3 regions of the Gilliamella sp. B2911 genome follow, and region 1 is predicted to be linked to each of the others. Evidence: riboswitches for the same ligand, from Rfam matches in the RefSeq annotation. Region 1 holds a riboswitch; each other region holds the start of a gene.
What was found. Region 1 has a riboswitch for thiamine pyrophosphate ahead of thiB (thiamine ABC transporter substrate binding subunit). Riboswitches for the same ligand answer to the same signal wherever they lie in the genome.
Positions count from the first base shown of each region.

Region 2: it holds a riboswitch for thiamine pyrophosphate, as region 1 does, so the genes downstream of both, thiM (hydroxyethylthiazole kinase) here and thiB (thiamine ABC transporter substrate binding subunit) in region 1, are expected to answer to the same signal.
Region 3: it holds a riboswitch for thiamine pyrophosphate, as region 1 does, so the genes downstream of both, tenA (thiaminase II) here and thiB (thiamine ABC transporter substrate binding subunit) in region 1, are expected to answer to the same signal.

Region 1 covers NZ_JAFNNA010000012.1:83,238-90,225, forward strand. The annotation lists gene argS (arginine--tRNA ligase) at 1-1,502, opposite strand, end outside; TPP riboswitch at 2,020-2,128, shown strand; gene thiB (thiamine ABC transporter substrate binding subunit) at 2,169-3,167, shown strand; gene thiP (thiamine/thiamine pyrophosphate ABC transporter permease) at 3,182-4,762, shown strand; gene thiQ (thiamine ABC transporter ATP-binding protein ThiQ) at 4,740-5,468, shown strand; gene J3U27_RS09950 (hypothetical protein) at 6,302-6,988, shown strand, end outside.
Region 2 covers NZ_JAFNNA010000002.1:304,308-311,295, reverse strand. The annotation lists gene J3U27_RS03445 (phosphoglycolate phosphatase) at 1-640, shown strand, start outside; gene trpS (tryptophan--tRNA ligase) at 664-1,659, shown strand; gene trkA (Trk system potassium transporter TrkA) at 1,774-3,135, shown strand; TPP riboswitch at 3,190-3,291, shown strand; gene thiM (hydroxyethylthiazole kinase) at 3,344-4,129, shown strand; gene thiE (thiamine phosphate synthase) at 4,129-4,770, shown strand; gene thiD (bifunctional hydroxymethylpyrimidine kinase/phosphomethylpyrimidine kinase) at 4,782-5,594, shown strand; gene J3U27_RS03415 (heavy-metal-associated domain-containing protein) at 5,791-5,997, opposite strand; gene J3U27_RS03410 (M20 aminoacylase family protein) at 6,426-6,988, shown strand, end outside.
Region 3 covers NZ_JAFNNA010000009.1:1,073-8,060, reverse strand. The annotation lists gene J3U27_RS08260 (PLP-dependent aminotransferase family protein) at 1-1,006, shown strand, start outside; gene J3U27_RS08255 (SemiSWEET family transporter) at 1,406-1,669, shown strand; gene J3U27_RS08250 (hypothetical protein) at 2,072-2,305, shown strand; gene J3U27_RS08245 (DUF1161 domain-containing protein) at 2,441-2,845, shown strand; TPP riboswitch at 2,882-2,970, shown strand; gene tenA (thiaminase II) at 3,023-3,667, shown strand; gene asnA (aspartate--ammonia ligase) at 3,714-4,706, opposite strand; gene J3U27_RS08230 (hypothetical protein) at 4,949-5,362, opposite strand; gene J3U27_RS08225 (hypothetical protein) at 6,282-6,988, shown strand, end outside.

The DNA of each region.
Region 1 (6,988 bases):
ATTAATCGAATTGCTAATGTTCGCTCTTTGTCCGTGCCTAAATTGATATTACCAGTTAAGCTATCTTCGTTGATATTTGATTTTCTAAACACCGACAGTACGCGTGTATAGGCATATTGTAGATATGGTGCAGTATTGCCTTCAAATGACAACATGTTATCCCAATCAAAAACATAATCGGTGGTACGATTTTTGGATAGGTCGGCATATTTCACTGCGCCAATCGCTACTGCATCAATCACTTTGGCAAGTTCTGTTGGAGAAAGATCGGGATTTTTACTTTTAATGAGTGCTTCTGCACGCTCTGTTGCTTCGTCAAGCAGGTCGTTTAATTTTACGGTATCACCTGAACGAGTTTTAAACGGCTTGCCGTCTTTACCTAACATCATTCCAAACATGTGGTGTTCAAGTTTTAAGGATTCTGGTACATATTTCGCTTTATGTACGATATCCCAAACTTGTTCTAGATGTTGGTGTTGACGTGAATCGGTATAATATAAAATACGTTCAGCATGAAGTGTTTCGTAACGATATTTTACACAGGCAATGTCGGTTGTTGCATAAAGATAGCCACCATCACGTTTTTGGATAATAACGCCCATTGGTTCGCCTTCTTTATTTTTATATTCATCTAGAAATACGACGATGGCACCGTCACTTTCAACCGCTAATTTTTTCTGTTTTAGATCGGCAACAATGCCTGGTAGCATACTGTTATAGATGCTTTCGCCCATTGTATCTTCAACCGATAAGGTGACATTAAGGCGTTTATATGTGGCAATGTTTTGTGTCATGGTGATATCCACCAGTTTTCGCCACATTTCACGGCAATATTGGTCACCACCTTGAAGTTTTACGACATAATTACGGGCTTTTTCGGCAAAGGCTTCGTCTTCGTCGTAATGTTTTTTCGCTGCGCGATAGAACGATTCTAAATCTGAAAGTTCCATGTCATTGGCATGTTCGTTTTCCATTTTTTCAAGATAGGCGATTAACATCCCAAATTGGGTTCCCCAATCACCAACATGGTTGGCACGGATAACATTATGACCAAGAAAGCTTAATACTCGGACACTAGCATCACCAATAATAGTTGAGCGTAAATGGCCGACGTGCATCTCTTTTGCTACGTTTGGTGCAGAGTAATCAACCACAATAGTTTGTGGTTTGGCTGGTAAAGTAATATTCAGTTTATCACTATTTAGCGCGACTTCGTTTTGTTCAGCAATCCAACGATCTTTTAAAAAGATATTAATAAAACCAGGACCGGCGATCTCGATTTTATCGGCAATATCATCAATATCAAGATGTTGTAAAACTTTTTCAGCTAATGCTCGTGGTGGCATTCCCAATTTTTTAGCGGTAGACATGATACCATTTGCTTGGTAGTCACCAAATTGGGCTTTAGCTGATTGCTTGATTAAAGCGTCGCAGTTTTTATCAGCACCCGCCATAATCATTGCTTGAGAAACACGTTGTGTTAATAGTTGTTGAATATTCACACTGAACCTAATCGATTAAAATAAAATGCCCAATATAATACTGATAAATTGATAAATTGTCACTGTGGGATTAGTTAAGGACAAGTAAATAGCTGATTCTTTTATAAACAAAAATTTTTTTATTTAGATGTAATTTATTAACTTAATTATAAAATAGATAAAAAAATAAAGAGAAAACAGGTGCCGAAATTTATTTAACTACCTGATTATCAATATCCTTTTGCTCTTTTCAACGTTGGTGTTTGCTCAAGACCATCTGCAAGAACTCAGATTCACAATTGACAAAATACTATGATAATCATGGTGAAAATATCCTTTAGAATGAATATGCAAAACTCACTCACTCCTTAAATAAGCAAGAAATCGATTTTCTGATTACAAATGGGGCTAAGCGGGAATTTTATCAAGCTATCAGATTGATCAAGGGCAGTTACTCTTTTCCAAAATCGTAGATAAGTTTGTAGGCAACCGTTGAGGGTAACTATTTACAATTATACCTTCACCCTCTAAACTAATGTCGTTCTCAACGGGGTGCCCTAGTGGGCTGAGAGTGTCAGATTGACTGACATAACTCGTCGAACCTGAACTGGATAATGCCAGCGGAGGGATTTGAGTTATTATATCTGCTCAAACCTTTTGTCTTTTACCTATTTTTTTGGAGGCAAAATGTTTTGTAAAAACTTTTTACTACCTGTTATTTTTCTATTTTCACTTTTTAGCCCATTAGCCAATGCAGAAATGCCCACTTTGACGGTTTATAGCTATAATTCATTTATGTCACAATGGGGACCCGGTGAGGCAATCAAAAAAGGGTTTGAAGCCCAGTGCAATTGCCAACTTGAGGTTGTGACATTAGGTGATGGTGTGTCAGTTTTAAATCGTATTCGCCTTGAAGGCGATAAAACGAATGCGGATGTTATTTTAGGGTTAGATAACAACCTATTAGAGCAAGCCAAACAAGCGAATATTCTTATTCCTCATCAAATCGCTAAACCCGACAATCTCAACACCAATTGGTGGGATGATAGTTTTATGCCTTATGATTTTGGTTATTTTGCTTTTATCTACAATAATAACAAAGTCAAAAATCCACCTCATTCTTTACATGAACTGGTTGAAAATAAAGCCGGTTGGAAAATCATCTACCAAGATCCAAGAACCAGTACACCAGGACTTGGTTTACTATTTTGGGTAAAAAAAGTTTATGGTGATAAAGCAGCAGAAGCTTGGCAACAAATCGCTAAAAACACGGTGACGGTCACCAAAGGTTGGAGCGAAGCTTATGGTATGTTTTTAAAAGGCGAAGCGGATTTTGTACTTAGTTACAGTACATCGCCAGTGGCACATATCATTAATGAAAACGAGCATCACTACGAAGCAGCTATTTTTGATGAAGGACACTATCGTCAAGTTGAAGTCGCCGGAATTATTAAATACAGTCAAGAAATTGACCTAGCGCGCCAATTTTTACGTTATTTGCTGACACCTGAAGTCCAACACCAATTTGCTGAGAAAAATGTGATGTATCCGATTATCAAAACGGATCTACCTAATGCCTTTGCGCAAATTAATTCGGTCAATAAATCGTTAGAATTTGAGCCAGCAGAGATTGAAAAACATCAAAAAGCTTGGATTCGAGAATGGCAATCGGCAATTAGTCAATAGATCCCGTATCGTCAATGTTAAAATTTAAATCGTTATTACCCGGAATAAGTGCTGCGAGCTTAATACTCATCATTTTAAGCTCGGCACTTATTGCTATTTGGCGATTTGCCTTGGAGTCAGGAAATTTGACGATTTATCTTGATAGTTATGTACTTCATATTGTTTGGATCACTTTTTATCAAGCTTTGTTATCGACAATACTTTCGCTGGCATCAGCAATATTAATGGCTAAGGCGCTCTCCTTTATTGATTTTAAAGGTAAAAAGTTACTGATAAAAATAATGCCAATTACCTTTATTTTACCCGCTTTAGTGGTTGTGACAGGGTTGTTGTCGGTATATGGGCAACAAGGTTTACTGGCTTACATTTGCCAAGTACTGCATATCCCATTTTCATTTCCTATTTATGGCTTGCAAGGTATTTTGTTGGCTCATGTTTTTTTGAATTTTCCTTATGCTTGTGTGCTCTTTTACAAAACATTAAACAGTGTTGCTATAGAACAAAGACAGTTAGCGGCACAACTTAATTTTTCAACATTTACCTATTTTAAATTACTTGAATGGCCGTTACTTCGTAGACAAATATTACCTATGGCAGCACTTATTTTTATGCTCTGTTTTTCGAGTTTTGCCATAGTGCTTGCATTGGGTGGTGGTCCAAAATACACCACGTTGGAAGTGGCTATTTATCAAGCGGTGCGAGACTTTGATCTATTACAAGCCGCATTGCTATCTTGCGTGCAGTTGGTTTGCTGTATTGTTTTTATCAGCTTGATGCAGAAAATAAATAGAAATGATAGAAAGCTGAGTGTTAAATTTAGTCAGTCCAACTATCAATTACCGATAACCAATTGGCTAAAAATGATTAGCATGATCATTATCGTAATAGGGGGATTATTTATCCTGTCTCCGATGATTACCATACTTTTTCAAGGTTTCTATTTTTTCCAAATCTCATTACTCACATCGATGTTGCAACAAGCCTTACTCTATTCAATCCTTATTGCTATAGGTTCCGCTATGATAGCGATGTTACTTGGGTTACTTTTGCTATGGACCAATTGCCGACTATTGATTAACCAACAACGTCAATTAAGTAATCGGCTTATGCTGGTTGCCTCACTGATATTAGCCATACCAAACATGGTATTAGCATCGGGATTGTTTTTATTGTTATTTGGTTATAGTCATCACACTGTTTTTATCTGCTTATTAATTATGGTTTGTAATGGGTTAATGGCGCTACCTTTCATCCTTAAAAATTTAGCTACGCCGATGTATGATATTACTGCACGCTATTGGCAATTAACCCAAACCCTTAATATCAATGGTATAACGCATTTTTATTTGGTCGATTTTAAGGGGTTAAAAAGCCTTATGTTGATGAGTTTTGCCCTTGCTGCCATATTGTCATTGGGTGATTTTGGAGTAATTGCATTATTTGGTGGGGAATCAGTGAGCACTTTGCCGTATTATTTATACCAACAGATATCGCATTATCACTATCAAGAAAGTATTGTGACAGCAGCGATATTATTACTTTTATCCTTTAGTTTATTGGTTGTGATGGATTATGATCGAACTTCAAAAAATTGAATATCAATATGACAACTTCAACATGCACTTTACGCTAAATATTGCTGCTAAAGAGCGGGTTGTTATTGTCGGACCAAGTGGCGCGGGCAAAAGTACATTACTTAGCTTGATTGCGGGGTTCATCTTTCCTAAATCAGGACAAATCATCTTAAATAACCAAAATGTCACGACAACGTTACCCGGTAAACGCCCTGTCTCGATGCTATTTCAACAAAATAACTTATTTAGCCATCTAACGGTTGAACAAAATATTGCTTTAGGCATCAAGCCGACATTAAAACTGAGTCGAGCTGAACAAACGACTATTAATGATATACTGGTTCGTGTCGGGCTGGAAGGCTTTAACCATCGCTATCCCGAACAGCTATCGGGTGGCCAACGGCAACGCGTGGCTTTGGCTCGCTGTCTTATACAACATCGTCCTATATTATTATTAGATGAGCCATTTTCTGCTCTTGACCAAGCTCTGCGCTTTGAAATGTTGGCATTGGTGAATCAGGTTTGTAGTGAATTTAATCTGACCTTAATGATGGTATCGCATTATTTGGATGAGTCACTTAGCCATTTTTCCCGCTGTGTGGTTATTGAAAATGGAAACGTCATATTTAATGCAGAACCAAAACAGCTAGCTGAAAATCAAGAGATAGCTAAATTGTTAGGGATAAGTTATTATTCAGAATTAGAATCCTCCGTAAAAAAAAGTTGAGGAACGGGGTTTTTGGGGTCTAAATTCTGTTTTGAAATATTGCCTCAAATAAGTAATTCCGCTTTAAACTATGGCGCTTTTTAGTGCCCGTTTTTTCCATCAAAAAAGTTGAGGAGCGGGGTTTTTGAGGTTCTAAATTCTGTTTTGCAATGTTGTCTCAAATAAATAATTCCGCTTTAAACTATGGCGTTTTTTAGTAGCTGTTTTTTCCATTAAAAAAAGTTGAGGAGCCGGGTTTTTGAGGTTTTAAATTTCACTTAAAACTTTTAAATGATCATAACCACTATTTTTAATACTAAAATAATTTTTTTAGGATCAATAACCGTGATTCTAAAGATTTGTAATAATGATAATCTTTAATTAAAACAGCGCTTAATTAATTATCATCTAGATCTTTTTTAGATCCTATTTACAAAAGTTAACGTAAATGAGCGAAAAAAAGTGTTGCATCGTGTTTTTCCAATCACTATACTTTTTACACGGTTTTAGTTACGAGGCTAAAACATAACTTAGAAGTGTAAAATTTTAAATAAATCAAAAAACTACTTGACAGGATTGTCGTACATGTTCTATAATTCTCAACAGGCAACAGGCAACAGGCAACTTGGCCAACCTATCTTTTAAATTCGTCTAAGTCCAGCACCCAGTTTAAATTTTTCACTGAAACTTATTTTTCCGCGCAATCAAGTGAAATTCTGCGAATTTTCGCGCGATCGCTTCCGCGATCCTCTTTCCGATCGTTTTCTGGATGCTTTTTCAGATCCTTTTCGCGATCCTTTTTCGGATCCTGTTTTCGATCCTTTTCCCAATTATCCCGGCAGATTGTTTTTTTCGTGGTCTTTTTCCTTCCTTTTTCGGGTCACGCATTGACATCACAGACAACTAGGAATGCGATACAGGGTAGTGCACCTTATTTGACTTTCGACGGTGGTCGTACACGTGCGGTCGATGCTAACGGTCTGCTTGGGATTACGCTATCTAACGGAACTACATATACACCTTCAACCAATACTTCATCTTCTTCAGCACCAATCTCTTTGCCGGTTGAGGGTCAGAGTTTTGCTGATATTCGTATGTTCGTTCCGACTAATACAAATTCAGTCGCTTTGAGTACACTTATCGGTCCTCCTAATAATTATTGGGGTGATGATGATGGTGATTCTGGTGTTACTGCTACAGGTTCTTTAAGTTTATCTATCGTCGATAGAAACAATCGGCCTGTATCACGTAATACTGTGTTAACGACATGTAATGGTTCTGCACCTTATAAGGTTACCTTATCCAGTACTAACGGTACATTATCAACTCGTTACGGATTTCCTAATCGTAGTACTTTCAGTGCTAGTAATGTGACTTATTACGTTAATCCTAAGGCTGGGCCTGTGGTTTGTTTTGCTCGACCTAATTTGAATTACGGTACAGGTAATTATGCTGGCCCTTCTTCAATGTGGGACCCTGCTAAGGGTTTTCTCACTCAAGAAACAGACCCGTCACGTTACGGTCAAAACTTTCCTACTACA
Region 2 (6,988 bases), on a different contig from region 1:
CGATAGTGTGCCTAGCCTTGCCTTAGCTGCACAAAAGATGTTAGCAGATTTGGAGTTACCCACCGTTACTAATGAGCAAGTAAAAAACATGGTCGGTAATGGCATTGATGTCATGCTCGAACGCGTATTCAACGTGATTGGTCGCAATCCGTCTAAAGAGGATTTCAATAAAGCGAAACAGTTGTTTAATCATCATTATGATAAGGTTATGGATGAGCAAACAACGCTATTCCCGCATGTTAAAGAAACCTTAAAAACGCTTTATGAAAATCATTATCCCTTAGCTTTAGTTACCAATAAACCTGCACAATTTTTACCTGCTTTATTGACGTCATTAGGTATTAAAGAATACTTTTCATTGGTACTTGGTGGTGGTGATGTGATTAAGTTGAAACCACACCCTGCCCCACTTTATCAAGTCATGGCAACCTTTGGATTGTTTAGTGATCAGTTGCTGTTTGTTGGTGATTCAAAGAATGATATTACTGCTGCTAAAAATGCTAATTGCCCGACTGTAGCATTAAGTTATGGTTATAATTATGGGGTGTCGATTGCATCTAGCAAGCCTGATTTTTTATTTGATGATTTTAAAGATATTTTAACCTTATTACCTCAGCCAAAGGCTGATGCAAAAAAATAATGAGTATAAATTAGGAATAAATTATGAGTAAACCAATTGTATTTAGTGGCGCTCAGCCATCAGGAGAACTAACATTAGGCAACTATTTAGGGGCTTTGAAGAATTGGGTGTCTTTGCAAAATGAATATGATTGCGTTTATTGTATTGTCAATCAACATGCGATCACGGTCCGTCAAGATCCTAATAAGTTGCGAAAAGCAACACTTGATACGTTAGCGCTTTATTTGGCGTGTGGTATCGATCCACAAAAAAGTACTATTTTTGTTCAATCACAAGTACCAGCTCACGCTGAATTAGGTTGGGCGTTGAACTGTTATACTTATTTTGGTGAACTGAGCCGTATGACGCAGTTTAAAGATAAGTCATCTCGTCACTCTGAAAATATTAACGCCGGGCTATTTGATTATCCAGTATTAATGGCTGCTGATATTTTGTTATATCAAGCTAATTTAGTTCCTGTAGGTGATGATCAGAAACAACATCTCGAGTTATCACGTGATATCGCTATGCGTTTTAATGCACTTTATGGCGATATTTTTACTGTTCCTGAGCCGTTTATTTCTAAAGTAGGTGCTCGTGTGATGTCTTTACAAGATCCAACCAAAAAGATGTCTAAATCAGATGAGAATCGTAACAATGTTATTGGTTTACTTGAGAATCCGAAAGATGTCGAGAAGAAGATTAAACGGGCAATGACCGATTCAGACGAACCACCTGTTGTACGTTATGATTCAAAAAACAAAGCCGGTGTTTCAAATCTGTTAGATATTTTGACAGGTATTACAGGTAAGCCGATTGCTGAACTTGAAAAAGCGTTTGAAGGCAAAATGTATGGTCATCTAAAAACCGAGGTGGCAAATCAAGTTATCGAGATGTTAACCGGTTTACAAGCAAAATATCATCAATATCGAGATGATGAAAATTATCTTCTTTCAATTATGCAAGAAGGAGCACAAAAAGCTCGCGCTAAAGCAGAGCCTACGTTGAAGAAGGTTTATGACGCAATCGGTTTTGTATAATCTAAAATAAGATTGCGATTATTACTAAATAATATCAAACGGCTTTAATTGATATGAGCTCTATTGTTCTAATAATGAGTTAGCTTGAGGCCTTTTGATTATAATAGGTTTATTATGAAAATTATCATTCTTGGTGCAGGCCAAACTGGTAGTGCACTTGCTGAATATCTAGTAACTGAAAAGCAGAACGATGTGACTGTCGTTGATGAAGATCATGATAAATTGCAATCTTTGCAAGAGCGTTTTGATTTACAAGTCATTTGCGGTAAATCCTCTTACCCACAAGTATTAGAGAGTGCTGGCGCGGAATCAGCCGATATGTTAGTTGCCGTTACCAATTCTGATGAAGTCAATATGATGGCTTGTCAGATTGGGCATGTGATGTTTAATATTCCACAAAAAGTTGCTAGAATCCGTGCTCCTGAATATAACGATGAAAGATACCCATTCTTCAATAAAGATTGTATCAACATCGATCATATTATTGCTCCTGAAAACTTAATTACAAATCATATTAGCCAATTAGTTCAATATCCTGGTGCTCTACAGTTTGCTTCGTTTTATGATAATCGTGTATGTTTGGTTGCTGTAACCGCTTATTACGGTGGTGCGTTAGTGGGGAGCGAACTGTCCGAACTTAAAGAGCATTTACCACATGTCGAAGCGCGTGTTGTTGCTATTTATCGTCAAAATCGTTTTATTCGCCCAATAGGTTCGACTTTAATTGAAGCTGGAGACATGGTTTATTTTATTACCCCTCCCCTCAATATTAAAGCAGTAACCAGTGAACTACAAAGGCTAGAAAAACCTTATAAACGTATTATTATTAGCGGTGGCGGTGGCGTTGCCATTGCTTTAGCTAAACGTTTAGAGAATGATTATCAAGTTAAGTTGATTGAACGTAATGCAGAAAAAGCTGAATTAATAGCTGAGCAGTTAGTTAATACCACCGTGTTACATGGAGAATCATCAGACCAAGAATTATTATCACAAGAGCAAGTTGAGTTAACCGATCTGTTTGTGGCGGTCACTAGCGATGATGAAGCCAATATTATGTCATCTATGCTGGCAAAAAGAATGGGGGCAAAAAAAGTCATCGTTCTTATCCAGCGACAAGCCTACTTAGAATTGATTAACGATAGTGTTATTGATATCGCGATTTCACCACAACATGCCACTATTTCAGAACTACTAAGCCATGTTAGGCAAACGGGTGTAGTTAAAGTTGTCTCATTACGCCAAGGTGAATCGGAAATTGTCGAAGTAGTTGCTCGTGGTGAAGCGGAAAATTCAAAATTAGTCGGTAAAAATATTAACAGTTTAAAATTACCTTCAGGTGCTACGATTGGTGCCGTGGTTCGTGGTGAAGATGTAATTATAGTAAATACGGATTTAATGATTGAAGATGGCGATCATTTAATAATTTTCTTACCGGATAGACGAGCCATTAGTGATATAGAAAGATTATTACAATAACTTGTTTAATTTTTAAACTCAGTTCATAATAGATTCAATTTTATCCAAATTTGTTATTTAGACTCGGGGTGTTTTTTGTTAGAGCAAAAAACTGAGAATTTACCCGTTGAACCTGATCTGGATCATGCCAGCGTAGGGAAGTCTCTGTCTTAATTACCGCTTTTGACACATTCTTCCCTTAATATTATTTATTAGATAAGGAAAGAATATGTCGGTCATTAAATTATTTTCAAATCAAGATGCCATTCCTTTTATTGAGCAAGTTCATCAGAAGCGACCTTTAATCCATTGTATTACCAATGATGTGGTACAAAATTACACCGCTAACGTTCTTTTGGCGATTGGGGCTTCACCAGCGATGGTGGTAGCTGAGCAAGAAGTTGAGGACTTTGTTGCCATTGCAAATGGTTTGTTAATTAATATTGGCACGATCAATAGTCACAGCGCTAAAAGCATGTTACTAGCCGCCGCAAAAGCTAATCAAACTCCTTGGGTATTAGATCCTGTCGCAGTTGGAGCAGCATTGAAATATCGTACTGAAATTGCTAAGCAATTATTAACATTTAAACCGACAGTTATTCGAGGAAATGCTTCAGAAATTCTAGCATTAAGTGGTCAACAATCATCATCAAAAGGGCCTGATGGGCTGGATTCTACTGATTCTGCATTAGATGCGGCAATGCTATTAGCCAAGAAATATCAAACCATTGTTGCAATAACAGGTGAGACCGATTATGTCACAGATGGTGAGCAGGTTTATAGCATTGTTGGGGGTGATATCGCGCTAACACAAGTAACTGGTACTGGTTGTTCATTATCTGCGATTGTGGCAGCATTGATTGCAAGTTCTGAAGATCATTTAAAGGCTACTGCTTCAGCCTGCTTTATGATGAAAAAAGCGGGTGAACTTGCTAATAAACAGCAAGGGCTAGGTACTTTTGCTATGTCAATTATTGACCAACTTTCTCTTTTCACCACAAATAAGGATTTTTGATGAAGAAGCAACTTGATTTAACACTCTATTTAGTACTTGATCCAGTACTTTGTGATGGCATAAATGGTATGGTTAATACCACTAAGTTTGCAGTTGAAAATGGTGTTACTGCCGTTCAATTACGTTCAGAACAAGAATATTCAGGTAGAAATTGGTATAAAGCCGCCCAAGCTTTAAAAGAAGTATTAATCGACACTCAAGTTCCACTATTGATTAATGATCATATTGATATAGCTTTAGCTGTCGATGCCGATGGTGTTCATGTTGGACAAAGCGATCTACCTGTCGAAGTTGCACGACGATTAATTGGAGAAGATAAATGGATAGGGCTTTCAGTCTCTAATTATTCGCAACTTGAGCGCGTTCCTTGGCAACTAGTCGATTATCTAGGTATTGGCCCTATCTATCCAACCCCCACCAAAAAAGATGCAGCAAAAGCAATAGGCATCGCCCAATTGACTGAACTTGTTAAAGCAAAACAATGCCCTGCCGTTGCGATCGGTGGTATCGGTGTAAACAATTTAACTGAAGTGATTCAAACTGGCATTGAAGGTATTGCCGTTGTATCCGCAATTTGCGGGCAAGGAGATATTGCTAAGGCCACATCTGATTTGATTAGAAAAATAAGACAAGCAAGATAGGAAATTAAACCATGACAACAGTTTCATTAACTATAGCTGGTAGCGATCCTAGTGGCGGTGCAGGTATTCAGGCCGATTTAAAGGCCTTTTCAGCGCTTGGCGCTTATGGGATGTCAGTCATTACTGCTTTAACCGCACAAAGTACACAAGGTGTTAATAGCATATACCAAGTGCCACCCGAATTTGTTAAGGCTCAATTTAACACACTTTATCAAGATATCCATATTGATAGCGTTAAAATCGGTATGCTGATGAATAAAGAGATTGTAACCACGGTTAATCATCTATTAAGCAATAATCCTATTGCCAATATTGTTCTTGATACGGTAATGATAGCCAAAGGGGGGCATCCTTTATTGAGAAATGATGCCATTACCGCTATTCGAGAATTGCTATTACCATTAGCCACCATCATCACCCCTAACCTTCCAGAAGCAGCAGCATTACTTGATTGTCATGAGGCACAAAACGAAGATGAAATGCAACAACAGGGTTATGAGCTACTCAAATTAGGCTGTCAGGCAGTATTAATGAAAGGGGGACATTTGCCAAGTCAAGAAAGTCCGGATTATCTAATCACGCCAACAAAGATCATCAGAATGGCATCACCACGTATCCAAACTAAAAACACTCATGGTACAGGTTGCACATTATCGGCAGCTATTTCAGCATTACTACCAAAATATGAGTTAGAAGAAGCCGTTAAACAAGCAAAAAAATACCTACAAGGTGCCATTGAAAATGCAGATAATTTGAAAATTGGTAAAGGAATTGGACCTACTCACCATTTTTATCAATGGTGGGACACCGCAGGAAAAGGCTAGAAAGCTAAATGTAGTATTTTCGGCAAACGCTATTTTCAACAGCTATATACTTCATCGACAATCCGTGCCAATGAAGTATATGAAAACTTTTTTAGTGCATCATCTAGTAAAATAGAGGCTATTGGATATTTGTATTATCTAGTATTTAAGCGATTGTCTTAATCGTTTAAAATGAGAAATTGTAAATAGTATTGCCTTAATACGAAATACCCACAAACTCAAACCCCGCTTGATTAACGGCTTGAATTGCAGCTTCTTGTGAGATAGTACCACCTTCTATATCAACCTCATGCTTCGCTAAATCAACGGTCACTTTAGCTTTAGGATCAATATCATTAATTGCTTTAATAATGGTTTTAACACAATGTTGACAACTCATATTATCGACGATTAATTTCATCATTATCCCCTTTTGTTATCTATAATTCATCTAGTGCAACGTTGGAACATCTATAATTAAAATAAATTTGTCTGTCATATAAAGTATAGTGATTATATTACGCCAATAAGCCTACAAAAAAAACACCTCAGAATAGTGAAAATTTATAAGATTTATATCTGTTATTAATAAAACGTAATGATTGAGCGTTTCTGCTCCTTTATACTCAAATAAACCATGGTGCCAAGAAAAATAAGCAAGGTTATCCTTCAAGAATAAAAATTGAATAACAGAAATAATCGACTTATACAAAATTAGATTGTATATTTATTCATCTATGTGGTTTTGATAATAAAGTTATTTTTTGTTTTTAAATATAATTTTAACTTAGATGTATAGTTCCATTTTTATTTTTTCTCATAAACGATATTCAGGTTAATTAGGAGCCTAAAATGCAGCATATTATGGAAACGATTAGAAAAACAGAACAAGAATTTGTTGATATTCGACATCAGATTCATAAACATCCTGAGTTAGGTTTTGAAGAGAAAAAAACCAGTGATTTAGTTGCAAATAAGCTATCTGAATGGGGCTATGAGGTTCATAGTGGTCTAGCAAAAACTGGCGTCGTTGGTGTTTTGAAAAATGGCGCTAGTAATAAGAAAATAGGTATTAGAGCTGACATGGATGCATTACCTATTGTTGAAGCTTCGGGTAAACCTTGGAGCAGTGTTAGCCATGGTAAATTCCACGGTTGTGGTCATGATGGGCATACCACTATTTTGCTATGTGCAGCTAAATATCTTGCCGAAACACGCAACTTTGATGGGACTTTACATGTCATTTTTCAACCAGCTGAAGAGTTGTTATATGGTGGGAAAGTGATGGTCGATGAGGGTTTATTTAAACAATTTCCTTGTGATGTGATTTTCGGTATTCACAATATGCCCGGATTTAAGGAAGGCCATTTTTATTTTAAAAGCGGTGCTCTTATGGCTTCATCCGATACGATTCA
Region 3 (6,988 bases), on a different contig from region 1:
GCCCAAATTAATGTTACCCAATATCACCTCTCATGAAATGGTTGCTTATGAAAAGCAAAGCGACACATTGCAATTGGGTCTACCCACACTCAAAGTGCAGATCGCCAATTATATGTTGAACCAATTTGGCATGAGGGTTGATCCCGATCAAATTTTAATAACCTCAGGAACGCAGCAATCCCTCTTTTTAATTACTCAAGGATTATTAAAACCTGGCGATGCAATAGGCATTGAATCACCTTCATATTTCTATTCATTACCACTATTTCAAGCAGCAGGTTTGCGGTTATATGGTATTGAGTGTGATGCTGAAGGGATAACCTTAGAGAGTTTACAAAAAGTCAGTTTAGAACGGCAAATTAAATGGTTATTTCTAAATCCAATATTTCAAAATCCAACGGGATGTGTGATGAGTAATCATCGAAAAAAACAGATATTGGCATTTTGTCGAAAGCAGTGTATTGGTATTGTTGAGGATGATGCTTATAGTGGGTTAACTTTTGAGCAAAAGAGTCATATCGACCCGATAAAAAAATATGATACCAGTAATCAAGTTATCTATTTAGGATCATTATCCAAATATATTGGTCGCAACATACGTATTGGTTGGATGATTGCTCCGAAAGAAATTATCGAAAAACTAGCCAATATAAGGCATCACATTGACTCAGGATTAAGTATATTACCGCAACTTTTAGCTGAAGAATATTTGACTCATCACTACCAATCCCATCAAGAATGGTTATGCCAGCAATTAAAACAGAAGGCTAACCAACTAGTAGATTGGCTTGATGACTATTTTAAAGGTGACATCAATTACCAGATACCCACAGGCGGTTTTCATCTATATGCCCATTTGCCCGTTAGCAGTCAGGCGCAGGAGTTGGCTATTTTAAATCAATTACTAGCAAAGCATATAATAGTGTCACAAGGCACTGACTTTGGGGATCGAGTTGGCGCTATACGTTTAAGTTATGGTCATTTTGCAAAAGATTTGATGAGATAAAGCGAACTAAGTTTTTATTGATTGTTCTAACAGGTATTTGGCGTTAATAAATAGATCATAACTGCCCAGACAAACAAGGCAGGGTTAATCGGTAAACTTCAAATCTCATTATTGGATTGAATCTCAGCTAAATAATCACAAAACTATCAAAAAATCGCGGTTTTTATGCCTTATTAGCTACATCATTTGATATAACAATTTGCGTTTGATATAAGGCCTTCGTAGCAATAACATTTATTATTAAAAACCATATCCGATTACTTAAAATAGATTCACATAAAAAATCTTATCATTTTATTTACAAAATATTATCTGAAACCACGGTACACCAATATTTAACTCACTTGTTATATATGTTAGATTATTTGCTCCTTTCATATATAAGCAGGTAGGCTGATTTTGAATCTTTCTCCAAAAGCTTTTCACTATTTGGGTGTTATCGCAACACTTGCATCATTAGGAATGTACGTATCGTATATCCCACAAATTATCGACAATCTTCATGGATTTAAAGCTAATCCAACTCAACCTTTAGCGGCAGCAATTAACTGCTCATTATGGGTCTGTTATGGCTTATTACGACAAAAAAAGGATTGGCCAATTGCAATAGCTAATTTTCCAGGAGTATTATTTGGTTTAACCGCGTTTATTACTGCTTTATAAATTCTTGTTTTAACTCCCTTATATTTTCTTTATACAGCATAATATATGCTGTATTTTTTTATAATCACAATTTTTGTGAAATAGGCTAGATAATGGTTACTCAAAAATTGAGAAATCAGAGAAGATTAAAAATTAACCTTGCATATAACTTATTAATTATTATATTGTTATTGAGTTATCAACAGGTTTGTTAAATACTTATCAAATAATAAAGTGAATAATTTAATCAATTAATTTAATTTATCGATTTACTATTGTTATCTAATAGTGATTAGACTATAGTAAAAGTCAGCCTATTTTTTAGGCTGGATTCATCTTCAAAATCTATCAGAATGTTATTTATATAAAGATTAACTAAATTTGATGATTAACAAATGAGTTTTATAAAATAAGGAAATCACCATGGCTGATATTAATCTTTCCGATGATTTGATAAAAGATTTTATCTACTCAATGTACCGTAAAGAGGTATTATTAAATTTAAAAGGTGTGGTTTTGACTGAAGAAGATCGCAAACAACTCCACGCAAAAAGAGACTTTGTAAATCAATTATCTGAAGCCGAATTATCCGATATTCGCTCATGGGTTCTAGATAAATTAAAATTACTCGAAAACCAACACCAAGAGCAGAATTAACTAAAAAATCTATACTAAGCTAGCTTTTTCAAATCTATTGATAAAATTTATTTGCAGCGTTATTCAAAACGATATGGACAGTTTAAACAATCGTTTTATAATGCATCAGTTACTCGATAATCTTAAGGAAAGATCATGAAAAAGTTAGCAGTAGTTTTATTATTAGGTCTCCCAGTTATTGCATCTGCGTCCAATTGTGACGAAATTAGTGCAAATATCGCCGAAAAAATTAAAAATAACGGTGTTAATGAAAATAGCTTCCAATTAAAACTTGTTCCTCAAGGTGAACAAAATATTGAAGGTAAAATCGTTGGATCATGTGATCGAGGTAAACAAAGCATTGTTTATATTCGTACACCATCATCAAAATCAGTTAAAGATGAGCCTGAAACACCTGTTGAAATCACACCACAACCTGTCGAGAGCGACAGCCCTAGTAACGCTCCAGTTCAAACGCCAGCTTCGGCACCAGTAGAAAAAGTTCAAACTCCAGAGCCGACTTCTACCGAATCTCAGGAAACTGAACAAAAAGCAGAATAAAGAGAAATTTAAGTAACCATTTTATAAATTTTATAATTTGTTTAACCGGGGTGCTATAGGCTGAGATTATACCCGTTGAACCTGATTCGGTTAATACCGACGAAGGGAGTTTAAAACACGTCTATTATAGAAATCTGTTTAACTCCTTATAGCGAATTTGTCAAAAAAGGAGTCATTATGCCATCATTTAACTCACTGATTGAATCAAGCGAGTGGAAACACTATATTCAACATGATTTTGTTCAACAATTAGGAAAAGGCACATTAGACTTAACCTGTTTTCAATACTACCTGAAACAAGATTATCTTTTTTTAATCAACTTTTCCCGAGCTTGGGGACTTGCAGTATATAAAAGTCACGATATTGCTCAAATTCGGCAATCATTAGAGAGTTTAAAAACCATTGTTGAAGTTGAACTTGATCTGCATATTGAATATTGCAAAAAATGGCACATATCTGAATATGAACTAAGCACATTAAAGGAAGCCAAAGCCAATAGTGATTATACACGTTATGTGCTTGATATAGGATTACACGGCGATATATTAGATATACACATAGCGATGGCGCCCTGTTTAATTGGGTATGGCATGATTGCTAATTGGATTCAAGGTTGGAACGAAAACAACCCATATCGCTCTTGGATTGAGATGTATGCCAGTAAGGAGTTTCAACAAGCAGTACAAAAAGAAATTGCTTGGATAGAAGGACAATTACTTAATATTAGTGAAAACCGATTTAAACAATTAAGCCAAATATTTAAGCAAGCGACGCAACTGGAAATAAATTTTTGGCAAATGGCATTAGATAAAAGTGACTAGTAAACAGCATGTTTTACCAGTTTAGATAAAACATGCTGAGCATGAATTATAAAAGTTGTTGATAGTTTTGCTTGGTTACATCATCCCAAACACTTGCTTGGACTTGCCCAATATGATGTTGTTGTAAAAGCAACATAGTTAGTCGAGATTGTCCAATCCCGCCACCAATTGTCTGTAAAAAATCACCATTAGCTAATGCTTTATGCCAAGCATATTGCAGGCGATCTTCATTATTGGTTAATTTTAATTGACGCTTTAACGTCTCAGGATCGACGCGAATACCCATTGACGAAATTTCAAAACCACTATTTAAAACTGGATTCCAAACTAAAATATCACCATTTAATCCTTTAGAACCCATCTCATTATCGCTACTCCAATCATCATAATCAGGGGCGCGCACATCGTGTTTTTCTTTATTTGACAAATCACCGCCAATACCGATTAAAAATACTGCGCCTAACTCTTTAGTAATCGCGTTTTCGCGCTCTTTTGGTGACAAATTAGGATAACGTTTTAATAACTGCTCACTATCCATAAAAGTGATCGACTCTGGTAAAAAACAAGAAAGATGATATTTTTCTGAAACCACTTTTTCTGTAGCCTTAATGGCACTATAAATCTTCTCTACCGTCTGTTTTAAATAAGCAAGATTGCGATCTTCAGGACGAATCACTTTTTCCCAATCCCATTGATCGACATAAACAGAATGAATAGGGGAGAGCTTATCTTCATCAGGGCGAAGTGCTTTCATATTGGTATAAATACCTTCACCAACTGGAAAATTATGTTGGCTCAAGATTTTGCGTTTCCATTTAGCGAGTGAATGAACCACTTCAAATTGTGCATCAGGAATACTCTTAATATTAACCTGAACCGCCTTCTCAGTTCCAGATAAATTATCCTGAACACCATCACCAATTTGACTTAAAAGTGGGGCTTGAACTTCAATTAGTGATAAATTATTAGCTAATTGCTCAGCAAAAAATTGTTTAACAAAATTGATCCGTTGTTGCTGCTCTTTAAATGATATCGTCATGTCTCATCTCAAAAAGTGAATGGGTTAGTGACGATAAATTAAACTAGAAAACAGAAATATGCAAGTTAGAACATATACGGACTTTTTATAAAACGCTAAGCACTATAATCAAATTCACGGATTTCCGATGCGGGCAAGGACTGCATCACACATTAAACGTAAAAAATGAAATCAAATTACCCAATAATACAATATATTAGGTAATTATGCTTCATCATATAGGTAAAAGATAATTGAGTTAATTATTGATTAAAATAGGTGGAAACAATATGGGTTAAATTTGGCTTTTGCCATTTTGCGATGAACACAAAATTAGGTACTATAAATGGATACCTTTTGTTTCCAGCCATAGTAAATTCAAATTTGCTGGTAATCCAGCCTTTCTTGAACTTGAAATTTGAAATTGACGTCATTGGTATTCGAATAACATCATTCGTTAAATCTGCACCGAGAGTTAAGCCAATTAAAATAATTTCATCGGAATTAAAATAAATAAGGTAGTGTTTAATATCAAAAGCGGCTGCGCCCTGAAAAAGTGCAAATCTCCAAAGTTTTGGGTGGATAGAACCATAAATTATTGATGAGCTATTAAAATCGGGTAATTCAAGTTTTTCAAATAAGGCTTTTATTTTTTCTAGTTTTAACCCATCATTCATGTTAATACTCCCTTGCGTTGAAAATTTACTCTTAATTAACACATTGTTTTTATTAAAAATCGAAGATTGTAAGAAGTTGAGGGGATTGATTATAAAACGAACAAAAACTAATTAAAATAGAAATGTAGTAAAAGATCATAACTATCATTTAGAAAAAATTCAGACTTACGAATGGATGAAATATGATCAGATAAGTTATTGCATAAAATCCTTTCGTAAAGGGAGAGGATATGTATTTAAAAATTAAATAGTCGAAGAAATCGTAATAAGCGATTAAGCGGCTTAGCGACGTTTGAATTACCCGCGGTTTGAGGTTTTTATCGCAAAAAAAGTTGAGGAGCGGGGTTTTTGGGGTTCTAAATTTCACTTAAAAATTATTAAATGATCAAAATTCTTGTTTTAAGCCCTAAAATAAAATTTTCAGGATCAATCGCTCTAATTTTAAAGATTTGTAATTGAAATATATTTAATTAAAACAAAATCTAATCAGTTAACTTTCAGATCCTTTTTAGATCCTATTTACAAAAGTTAACGTAAATGAGTGAAAAAAAGTGTTGCATCGTGTTTTTCCAATCACTATACTTTTTATACGGTTTTAGTTACAAGGCTAAAATTTGATATAAAAGTATAAAATCACAAATAAATCAAAAAATTACTTGACAAGGTAGTCTAAAATGCATTATAATTTTCAACAGGCAACAGGCAACAGGCAACCTGGCCAACCTATCTTTTAAATTCGTCTAAGTCCAACACCCAGTTTAAATTTTTCACTGAAACTTATTTTTCCACTCAATCAAGTGAAATTCTGCGAATTTTCGCGCGATCGCTTCCGCGATCCTCTTCTCGATCTTTTTTCCGATCGTTTTCCGGATCCTGTTTTCGATCCTTTTCCCAATTATCCCGGCAGATTGTTTTTTTCGTGGCTCTTTTCCTTCCTTTTTCCAGTCATGCATTAACTTCACAGACAACTAGGAATGCGATACAGGGTAGTGCACCTTATCTGACTTTCGACGGTGGTCGTACTCGTGTTGTTGATACTAACGGTCTGCTTGGGATTACTCTATCTGACGGAGCTAATTACACGCCTTCTAACAATTCATCATCTACAACCCCAATCGTCTTACCGGTTGCGGGTCAGAGTTTTGCTGATATTCGTATGTTCGTTCCTACTGATACTAATTCAGTCGATTTAAGTACACTTATCGGTCCTCCTAATAATTATTGGGGGGATGATGATGGAGATTCTGGCGTTAGTGCTACAGGTTCTTTGAGTTTATCTATTGTCGATAAAAACAATCAGTCAGTATCACGTAATTCCGTGCTAACAATTTGTAACGCACCTTATAGGATTAAGTTATCCAGTACTAACGGTACATTATCTACTCGTTACGGATTTCCTAATCGTAGTACTTTCAGTGCCCGTAGTGAGATTTATTACGTCAATCCTAAGGCTGGGGCGGTGGTTTGTTTTACCAGACCGGATATGTACTATAGTACAGGTCAATATGCTGGCCCAGCTTCAATGTGGGACCCAGCTAATGGTTTTATCCCTCAGTCAACTTCTCCGTCACTTTACGGTAGAAACTTTCCTACAACTGGTCTTAATGGATTGTACTTTGATTTACT